2 regions of the Pelagibacterium sp. 26DY04 genome follow, and region 2 is predicted to be linked to the other one. Evidence: riboswitches for the same ligand, from Rfam matches in the RefSeq annotation. Region 2 holds a riboswitch; the other holds the start of a gene.
The links. Region 2 has a riboswitch for cobalamin ahead of NO932_RS06315 ((2Fe-2S) ferredoxin domain-containing protein). Riboswitches for the same ligand answer to the same signal wherever they lie in the genome.
Positions count from the first base shown of each region.

Region 1 (4,614 bases), 940 kb from region 2:
CGCCGCGCCAGCATCTCGATCTCGTCGCACCCATAGGGCCAGTAAGCTGCCCCGCCGATCAGCCGGATGACGATCAGGCTGGCGTGGGAAAGCGTATCCTCGCACCAGAGATCGACGGAGAAATTATGCGTCAGCCGCATCAGATTGGCCAGCCGCAGACCCTCCTCGCCGGCCCGGTCCGCCGCCGCCGCCAGCATGGCCAGCTCGCTATCGGCCGAAGAGGCAAAGGCGAACGCCCCCGGCGTTTGGGCGAGGTCGATGGCCTCGCCCTCTTGCTGCAATGCTCCGGCTTGTGCGGCGAGAAGGTGCATGGGCTAGACGACCTGTGCGGGCTGGAGCTGGAACGTCGCGCGGACGATGCCGTGATCGGTGGTGCCGGTTTCCCGATGATCGTCGCGGTTCAGATGGTCATTGAGGATATCGAGCCCCTGGAACGACCAGATGCGCCGCCGCGAATTGTCGTAGAACTCCTGGCTCACCAGAATATGGTCGAGCGAAGTGCGCTCGTTCTGGAAGATGTGGGTGTAATAGACATCGCGCGTCGAGCGATATTGCTGCAGCGTCTGGGCTGTATAGAGCGAGGCGTCCCCGCCGCCCGCCGAGAGCCCCAGCAGGTAGCGCGGCTGGCCGGTCAAGACATTGGCGGTGTTGGACAGTGTCTCGTCGTTGATGTCGCCGAGCACGATCACCGGCATGTCGTTGCCGCGCATTCGCTCGATCAGCATCATGCGCAGCGCCGCAGCCTCCGCCGTGCGGCGGATGGTCGAAATCGCATAGCCGAGCGCTGTGGAATAGGGCGAATGGATTTCGCGCTCATACCAGCTTTCGCGGTAGACCTGGGTCGGGGATTTTGATTTGAGATGACAGACATAGACCGCGATCGGCTGCTGGGTTTCCACCGGCTGGATGGTGAAGTGGAGCACCGGACGCGAGAACCTGTCGATGGAAACATCGATCTGGGGCGTCTGCGGATCGTCGCCCTGGCTTTGCAGCCGGAAATTTTCGGGGAAATCGGCGATCCATTCGGGCTCGCCCACCAGCCATTCGGAACGCACCGCCGCCGCGCAGACGATGCCCTGCCCCTCGTGTCCCTGGGGCACCAGCGCTCTGTGACTGGTCTCCAACCCCGCCGCCATCAGCGCGTCGTCGAGCGCCCCGGCATGCCAGAGTTCTTGAAAGCCGATCACGTCTGCCGCCATCACCTCGAGCGCGATGCCCAGCCAGGAGATCTTTTCGTCATACTGGACCTGGGTCCAGCCCTCGCCCTGATAGATGGGAAGGCCGGGCCTGTTGAGGTTATAGAGATTGCAGGTGGTAAAGCTGATCTGTTCGCGAGCCATGGGCCATGCTCCTACCGGTTGCCGCTTGCGGACGGATTGTACCGATCCGCCCGAAAGCGAGGATAAACCGGAATCGAGGCGGTTAGCGTGACGCCCAATCAGGCGGCCTGCATCACCTTCTGGAGGCTCGCTTCAATCTCTTCGCGCGCCAGCGGGCTTTCCCCGATCACGACGAGGCGGGTGAGCCGTTCTTCATCGGCATTCCATTCTCGGTCGAAATAGGCGTTAACCCTCGGCCCTACCGCCTGGATGGCCAGCCGCGCCTTGGCGCCGGGGATGGCGGCAAAGCCTTTGAGGCGCAGCACGTCATGGGTGGCGATGGTGTCGGCGATCGCCGTCAGCAACTGGTCGCGCCCCGGCCCGGACGGCAGCGTCACCGAAAAGGAATCGAAATCGTCGTGCTCGTGGCCTTCCCCGCCATGATCCATCTCATGATGGCTTTCGCGGCCGGAAAGATCATCTTCGGACCCGATCCCCAGGCCCAGAAGCGCCATGGCATCCACATGCCCGTTGGCCGCCCGCACAATGGAGGTGCCCTTGCGCATATGCTTGCGCAATTGGGCCTCCACGGCATCGAGCACGGCCTCGTCCACAAGGTCGGTCTTATTGAGCACGATCATGTCGGCGGCCACCAGCTGGTCCTCGAACAATTCGCCCAGCGGGGTGTCGTGGTCGAGCATCTCGTCGAGTCGGCGCTGGGCGTCCACTGCCGCTTCATTGGCGGCGAACCGCCCCTCGGCGAGCGCCGCCGCGTCGGCAACAGTCACAACGCCGTCGATCGTCACTTCCGCCTTGATCTCGGGCCAGTTGAAGGCGCGGATCAGCGGCTGGGGCAGGGCGAGCCCCGAGGTTTCGATGACGATATGGTCCGGCCGATCGGGCCGGGCGAGGATCGCCTTCATGGTGGGGATGAAATCGTCGGCCACCGTACAGCAGATGCAGCCATTCGCCAGTTCGATCATGTCCTCTTCGCGGCACGTCTCGTCACCGCACCCCGCAAGGACATCTTTATCCACCCCGATATCGCCGAATTCGTTGATGATGAGCGCGATGCGCTTGCCCTTGGCGTGGCCGAGCAGGTGGCGCACCAGCGTCGTCTTGCCGGCGCCCAGGAACCCCGTGATCACGGTGGTCGGAATCTTAGTCTCTGTCATAGTTTAAGCCTCTTGCGCGTCCACCCGACGCGGGAATTGAGTGATGCACGAGGCTCCCGTTTGAAAGCCGCGTCCGGACGTGCTGGCAGGTCTCCTGGCTCGCCGCTCGGCCGGATCGCCTCCCCTTCCCGGCCATGTCGGCCAGTGGCGTTTCGGAGATGATCCATCGCGACTTACAGTTGCGGGGGCAGCCACGGCATTGGCCCCGTCAAGGGTCGTCCGCACCGTGTTCCCTTTTGCTTCCCCTCCCGACTCTTGCAACGAAAGGGGAACCAACACGGTTTAACCTCTGACACGCCCATTAAGTTCGAGTCAATTGCATCGGGGGGCGGGCTCGCTTATCACGAAACGGCAAACCGGAGAGACGACGACCATGAAGATGCGGCGGTTGGGGAAAACGGGCCTTTGGGTTTCGGAAATCGGGCTGGGCTGCTGGCAATTGGGGGGCGATTTCGGACCGATCGAAGACACCGAGGCCTCGACCATTCTCGCCAACGCCGCCCGGCTGGGCGTCAATTTCTGGGACACCGCCGACGTCTATGGCAATGGGCTCTCCGAACACCGCATCGGCACCTTTTACGGCAAGCCCGAAGATCTGGTGGTCGCCACCAAGGTCGGCCGCTCGTCCGCGCTCTACCCGGACAAGTACACAAAGGGCGGCATCAAGGACAGCCTCGAGGAATCGGCGCGCCGGCTGCTCGTCGATACCATCGACCTTGCCCAGCTCCATTGCGTGCCGCGCGACGTGCTCGAAGCCGGCGAGATCTTTTCCTGGATGGATGAGCTTCAGGCCGAGGGTCTCGTTAAAAACTGGGGCGCCAGCGTCGAAACCATCGAAGAGGCCGAGATCTGCCTTGAGCAGGATGGGCTCTCCACCCTGCAGATCATCTTCAACCTCTTCCGCCAGGACGCCGCCGACGGGCTGCTGGAAAAGGCCAAGCAGCGCGATGTCGGTATCATCGTGCGCCTCCCCCTCGCGTCGGGCCTGCTCTCTGGCAAATACACGCGCGAGACCGAATTCTCCCCCACCGACCACCGCAGCTACAATCGCGACGGGCAGGCCTTTTCGGTCGGGGAAACCTTCGGCGGCATCCCGTTCGAAACCGGGGTCGACCTTGCCGACCAATTGCGCGGCTTCGTGCCCGAAGGTCAGCGCATGAGCCTTTTCGCCCTGCGCTGGATCTTGGATCATGACGCGGTATCCACCATCATCACCGGCGTCTCCAACCCCGAGCAGATCGGCGTCAATGCGGAAGCGAGCGACCTGCCCGAGCTTTCGAGCGAGGTGCACGCCCAGCTCACCGAGTTCTACCGCGGCAAGGTGCGCCCGCACATCAGGGGCGAAGTTTAGAAATGATCCAATGCAGGCGGTCGTTCCAGGCACCGCTCACCTCCCCACCACCATGTTATTCCGGGATTTATTCCCGGAATCCAGCAGCAGCGCTTGCCAACGTCTCGACGGTTGCTCTTTTTCTTAACATTGCGCTTGATTTTCCCCCGCTCAGGCGCACTGGATAGGCCCATGCCAGCCCGCCATCGTGGCGGGCTTTTGCGTGAGCCCCATCGATGCCCGCCACCCTTGCTGCAACCCCTTCGCTCGCTTCCCTTTTCGCTCCCATCCTCCTGCTCATCGCCTCGAACGTCTTTATGACCTTCGCTTGGTACGGGCATCTGAAATTCCCCGCCACAGCGCTTTGGACGGTCGTGCTGGTGAGCTGGGGCATCGCCTTTTTTGAATACTGGCTCGCCGTGCCTGCCAACCGGATCGGCTATGGCGTCTACTCAGCCGCCGAACTCAAGACCATTCAGGAAGTGATCTCGCTTTCGGTCTTCGCGCTCTTTGCCATCTTCTATCTGGGCGAAAAATTCACCCTCAACCACGTCCTGGGCTTCGGCTTTATCGCCCTGGGTGCCTTCTTCATCTTCAAGGGGCCCATCAAGTAAAAGGCCGCCCGGAGGCGGCCTCTCAAGATCAGTGGACAGCGCCCGAACCGCCGGCGACGACGATTTCATAGGGCAATCCGGGCACGGCGATCCCGCCCGCCGGCTCGAACGCTTGCGCGTCGACGCGGTGAATGGTGCTCTCCCTCGGGTCGGTCACCAGGATTTCATCGCCCGCC
Region 1 is NZ_CP101731.1:386,078-390,691, reverse strand. Features, by position in the region: gene cobN (cobaltochelatase subunit CobN) at 1-311, opposite strand, end outside; gene NO932_RS01830 (endonuclease/exonuclease/phosphatase family protein) at 315-1,340, opposite strand; gene cobW (cobalamin biosynthesis protein CobW) at 1,439-2,494, opposite strand; cobalamin riboswitch at 2,561-2,786, opposite strand; gene NO932_RS01820 (aldo/keto reductase) at 2,868-3,845, shown strand; gene NO932_RS01815 (DMT family protein) at 4,061-4,438, shown strand; gene aztD (zinc metallochaperone AztD) at 4,467-4,614, opposite strand, start outside.
Region 1: linked by a shared signal. The riboswitch ahead of cobW (cobalamin biosynthesis protein CobW) and the one ahead of NO932_RS06315 ((2Fe-2S) ferredoxin domain-containing protein) in region 2 are both predicted to bind cobalamin.

Region 2 (4,614 bases):
GCACCTGCCCGGCCTCGCGGCGACGCCGCAGCAACACCCAGAGGACGACCGGCGCGCCCACGAAGGCGGTGACCGAATTGAGCGGAAGCGAGACGTTGGTCAGCCCGTTGCCTCCCGCCACGTATTCGGCCAACAGCACGAGCAGCGCACCGACCAGTGCGGAACCGGGCAGCACGACGAAGTGATTGGAGTCGCGCAAAATGCCCCTGACCAGATGCGGGGCCGCCAGCCCCACAAAGCCGATGGCGCCGCAATAGGCGGTGACCACGCCGGCCAGGATGGCGACGATGGCGAGCGCGCTGAACTGGATGGGTCGCACCTTGATCCCCATGGTCGCGGCGTAGTTCTCGCCCAACAGCAGGATGTTCATCGATTTGGCGAGCAACACCGAAGCGAGAATGACGGCGATGCAAGCCGGGGCGACGATCTGCAGGTCGTGCCAGCTCACGTCGCGAACCGTGCCGCGTGTGAAAGAGGCAAGCCCCTGCAGCCGCTCGGGATCGGCATAATAAACGAGCACATCGACCAGCGCGCCCGAGAGAAAGCCGAACATGACGCCGACGATCAGCACGGTCGTCGGATTGCCGACCCGGCGCGCGAACGCCAGCGCAAGCACCAGCACCAGTCCCGCGCCCGCCACTGCGGCGCCCGTTACGCCGAGCTGACGAACGATGGTCAGCCCCGAGAGCCAGCCGGTGGTCGATGTCCCCAGGATCACGATGGCTGCTCCGAGCACCGCACCTGAACTGACCCCAAGCACGAAAGGATCGGCAAGGGGATTGCGGAACAGCGTCTGCATCAGCGCTCCGCCCACCCCCAGCGCGGCCCCGGCAAATACGGCGGTTATGGCCTTGGGCAGACGCGCATCCATCACGATGACGCGGTGAATGTCCCGGCTTCCTTCGCCGCCGAGCAGGATTTGCGTCACCTCCCCGATGGGGATGAACACGGTCCCCCGCGCGAGCAAAATCAAAAAACCGAAAGCCACCAAGGCGACGAAGGCGGAGAAACTGACCAGTACGCGGCTCGGCCGGGCTCCCGCCGGCATTCTTGCGGTCAATGTCGACATCTGCTCCCTCCCCTAGGCAATCGCCGCTTTGGCGGTGGTGGAAAAGAACAGATGCTCGGGCAGCGTCGTCTCCTCGACGATCACGGAGCGCACGAATTGGCGGACGGCTTCTCCATCGGGCAGCCGATACCATTCCCCTCGGGGATAGACGGCAACCATCGGTCCCTTGTTGCACGGAAACATGCAGCCCGTGCGGGTGGTCAGGCATTTGTGTCCGGCCTTTTGCCGGCTGATTTCCGATTTGAGCGCCACGACCATCGAGGCGGCATCGCGGTAGTGGCAGCGCGGCCCGGTACAAACCAGAATGTGGTGGGCGAAAGCTGGTGGCGTCTCCCAACCGGGCTTGCCCAGGCTGGTTTTGGCTGTTGTCGCAGGCTCGGCGGTAGCGACATTGTCGAGCGCGGACGCGGCCATGCGTTCGAGCAGATCGGTGGTTTCGAGCACCTCCCGTCCGATCGCTAGTTCAAGATCGTCCCGTCCCGTCAGTTCCAGCCAGTTCCCCACCGCGCCCGGCAGCCAGGCACGCATGGATTCGCTGAACGGCAGTCCGATTGGCTGGATCAATATGCGCCGGTGCGACCGTGCGACCAGCGCCTCGAGTGCATCGGGCAGGCTCGCGGAGCTTCCTTCCAGACGCACCAGCCTGGAAGGCACATTAACCGCCGCCTCCAACCGTGCGGCCATGGCTTTGAATCGCCCCGCGCTCAAATTGTGCTGTGAGATCGTAAAGAGAATGGCGTCAGGCTGCATCGCTATCCGCTCCCACAATGGGGCGGGCAGAACCGATCGGCCATTTCGACGAGCGAATGGTCATAGGTAGTTCTCTCCCGCCGAGGCACCTCGCTCGGCTCAAAGGTCGTGTCGTTCCGGCAGGTCTACTGGCTCCCGGCTCAAATGCCCGCCACCGCCTTCCCAGCCCGATGGGACCAGTGGCAGTTTGGCGACAGGCTCGCCGGTTACAGTTGCGAGGGCAGCCACGGAATTGGCCCCGATTGGGTCGTCCGCACCGTGTTCCCTTTTCATCCGATCGCGGCGTGTCGCCCTGATCGGAACCGTAACGCGCACACAATGGCAGCTTCGTCAGCAGCGCGCAAGCCGCTCGCGAAAGTGATCGAAATGCATTGGCGCCATGATGTTTCCTCCTCCATCAGAAAGCCGGAACCACAGCGGGATCAGGCTTTTAGCGCCCGTTCTTTCCAGCTTGGTCATCAGCCGATAGCAGAGAGTGTGCCGCAAGCCTTGACGGAAAACCTGCACATTCTTTTCCAGTTTTCTGTATGAAACTTGCACAGCCAATTCCAGTTTTCCCGCTGGAGCCCGCCCATAGCAAAAGGCACGGGCCGAGCCCGTGCCTTGCGATTGGCTGTTATTGCGGGACCTTGATCGGCTCGAGCGGAGCGACGATCTCGGCCCGGCGGCTTTCGAACCAGGGCGGCAGCATCAGGTTCTTGCCCAGCTCCTCGAGCGGCTCATCGGTTGTGAACCCGATATCGCATGTGGCGAATTCGGTCAGCACCCCTCCGGGCGAGCGGCAATAGACCGAGTGGAAGTAGTTCCGGTCCTTCTGCTCCGATGAGTCGGTGTAGCCGAGACCTTCGAGCCAATCCTTGAGGACCTTCTGGGTATCGTCGTTTTCGACCTGAAAGGCGACGTGGTGCACGGTGCCTTCGCCAAAGGTCCACGACCCTTGCGGCGTATCGGCGTCCTCACGCAGAATCACCGTCTTGCACGGGCCCCCGCCATTGATTTCGTACTGGTGGTAGTTGTCTTCCTGTCCGGTCTTTTCAAACCCCAGGGCATCGACGAGGTAGCTTTCCATCGAGGGGATTTCGCGCACGGACATCACGACGTTGTTGAATCCCTTGACCGAATTGGCTTCGGAGATCTCGTCGGTTGTCCACCCCTTGCGGGTGTCGCGATTGTCGCCGACCACTTCATAGCCCAGGCCCACGGGATCTTCGAAATAGATCCGGTCCTTGCCGAACAGGCGTTTGACGCCCGAATGCTTTACCCCATGGCGCTCGAGGTGCCGAGCCCAGAAGTCGAGGCTGTCTTCGCCCACGCTATAGGCGGTCACCGCGACCTGGCCTGTGCCCCTGCGCCCCTTGCGGCCGTCCTGGCGATAAGGAAAGGTGGTCATCACGGTGCCGATCTCGGCATCCGCATTGGCGTAGTAGAGGTGGTAGATCGGCACCTTGCCGTCAAACAGCACCGTCTGCTTGATCATCCGCTGGCCTACGACCTGCGTCAGGAAATCGATGTCCTCCTGAGCACCGCCCACGCACGATGTGACGTGATGGATGCCTTTCACGAGCTTATGTTCGTCGCGCATATTATACCTTTTCTGTACCGGACCATCGCCGGACGTCTCGCGATTGTCTCTTCCCAAACCGCCGCCAGGGCGGTCATCGAGCGGATGGACCCCCATCCTCGGAAAAGTTTAAGAGGCGGCGCGAGTGGGAACCTGCATAATCCGTTGCGAAATTCTGCACGAAACAAGCGGGCAATCGGATGCACACAAGCTATTGAAAATCAACAGTTTTTACGTTCACTTTCAATCCCGATCGGAGCGCTCCAGCCGCTTGCGCGTGGGGAAAAGGTGTATGTTGGTGGCCGAGGAAAACATCCCCCACAACCCTTTAGGCGCAAACAGCATCATGACGATGGCCAGGAGTCCCAGGAACATCAGGTACCATGGGCCGAAGGCCGAAAACCATGAGCGCAGCAGCACAAACACGATGGCGCCGATGATCGGCCCTTCGATCGTGCCCAGCCCGCCGATGACGACGATGAAGATCACATAAGCCGTCCAATCCATGACCGAGAACGCCGCATCGGGAGAAACGCGCGCCTGCTGCAGGAAATAGAGCGCCCCGATCAGCCCTGCGCCGAACGCGGCGAAAACATAGACGAGGAACTTGGTGCGGTTGATGTCGATCCCGACGCTTTCGGCGGCGATCTCGCCGTCCTTGATGGCCGAGAGCGCCAGTCCCAGGCGCGAGCGCAGCATGAGATAGGCCACGACCACGATCATCACCACCACGGCGAGAGCGCCCCAATAGATGACGATCTCCCGCGCTGCCGCCGCACGCGCGCCGAACAGCTCGGCGGCAAAATCGAGGCCGAACATCTCCGAGGTAGCGGCGCGCGGCAGCGCCGTGCCGCTGCCGCCGCCAAGAGCGGGCCAGATCGCGGCGATCAGGCGGAACACCTCGGCAACCACCCAGGTGACCACCGCGAAATATGCTCCCTGCAGCCGGAACACCACGAGCCCCACCGGAATGGACAGCAGGGCCACGAATACCGCCGAGATCAGCACCGACAACAGCGGATCGGCCCCCATCATGATCACCACGTAGAACATGCCATAGGCACCCACGCCGACGAACGCCTGCTGGCCCACCGAGATGAGCCCCGCATAGCCCGCCAGGAGATTCCAGCACTGGGCGAGCCCGATCAGCATCAGGATCAGGATCAGGTCCTGAAGCAAGGCGCGTTCGACGAAAGCGGGAGCCGCGAAAAGGACCAGGACGATAAGCCCCATG
Region 2 is NZ_CP101731.1:1,326,954-1,331,567, reverse strand. Features, by position in the region: gene NO932_RS06320 (iron ABC transporter permease) at 1-1,069, opposite strand, end outside; gene NO932_RS06315 ((2Fe-2S) ferredoxin domain-containing protein) at 1,082-1,753, opposite strand; cobalamin riboswitch at 1,920-2,141, opposite strand; gene NO932_RS06310 (hypothetical protein) at 2,138-2,350, shown strand; gene NO932_RS06305 (ring-cleaving dioxygenase) at 2,436-3,401, opposite strand; gene NO932_RS06300 (branched-chain amino acid ABC transporter permease) at 3,624-4,614, opposite strand, start outside.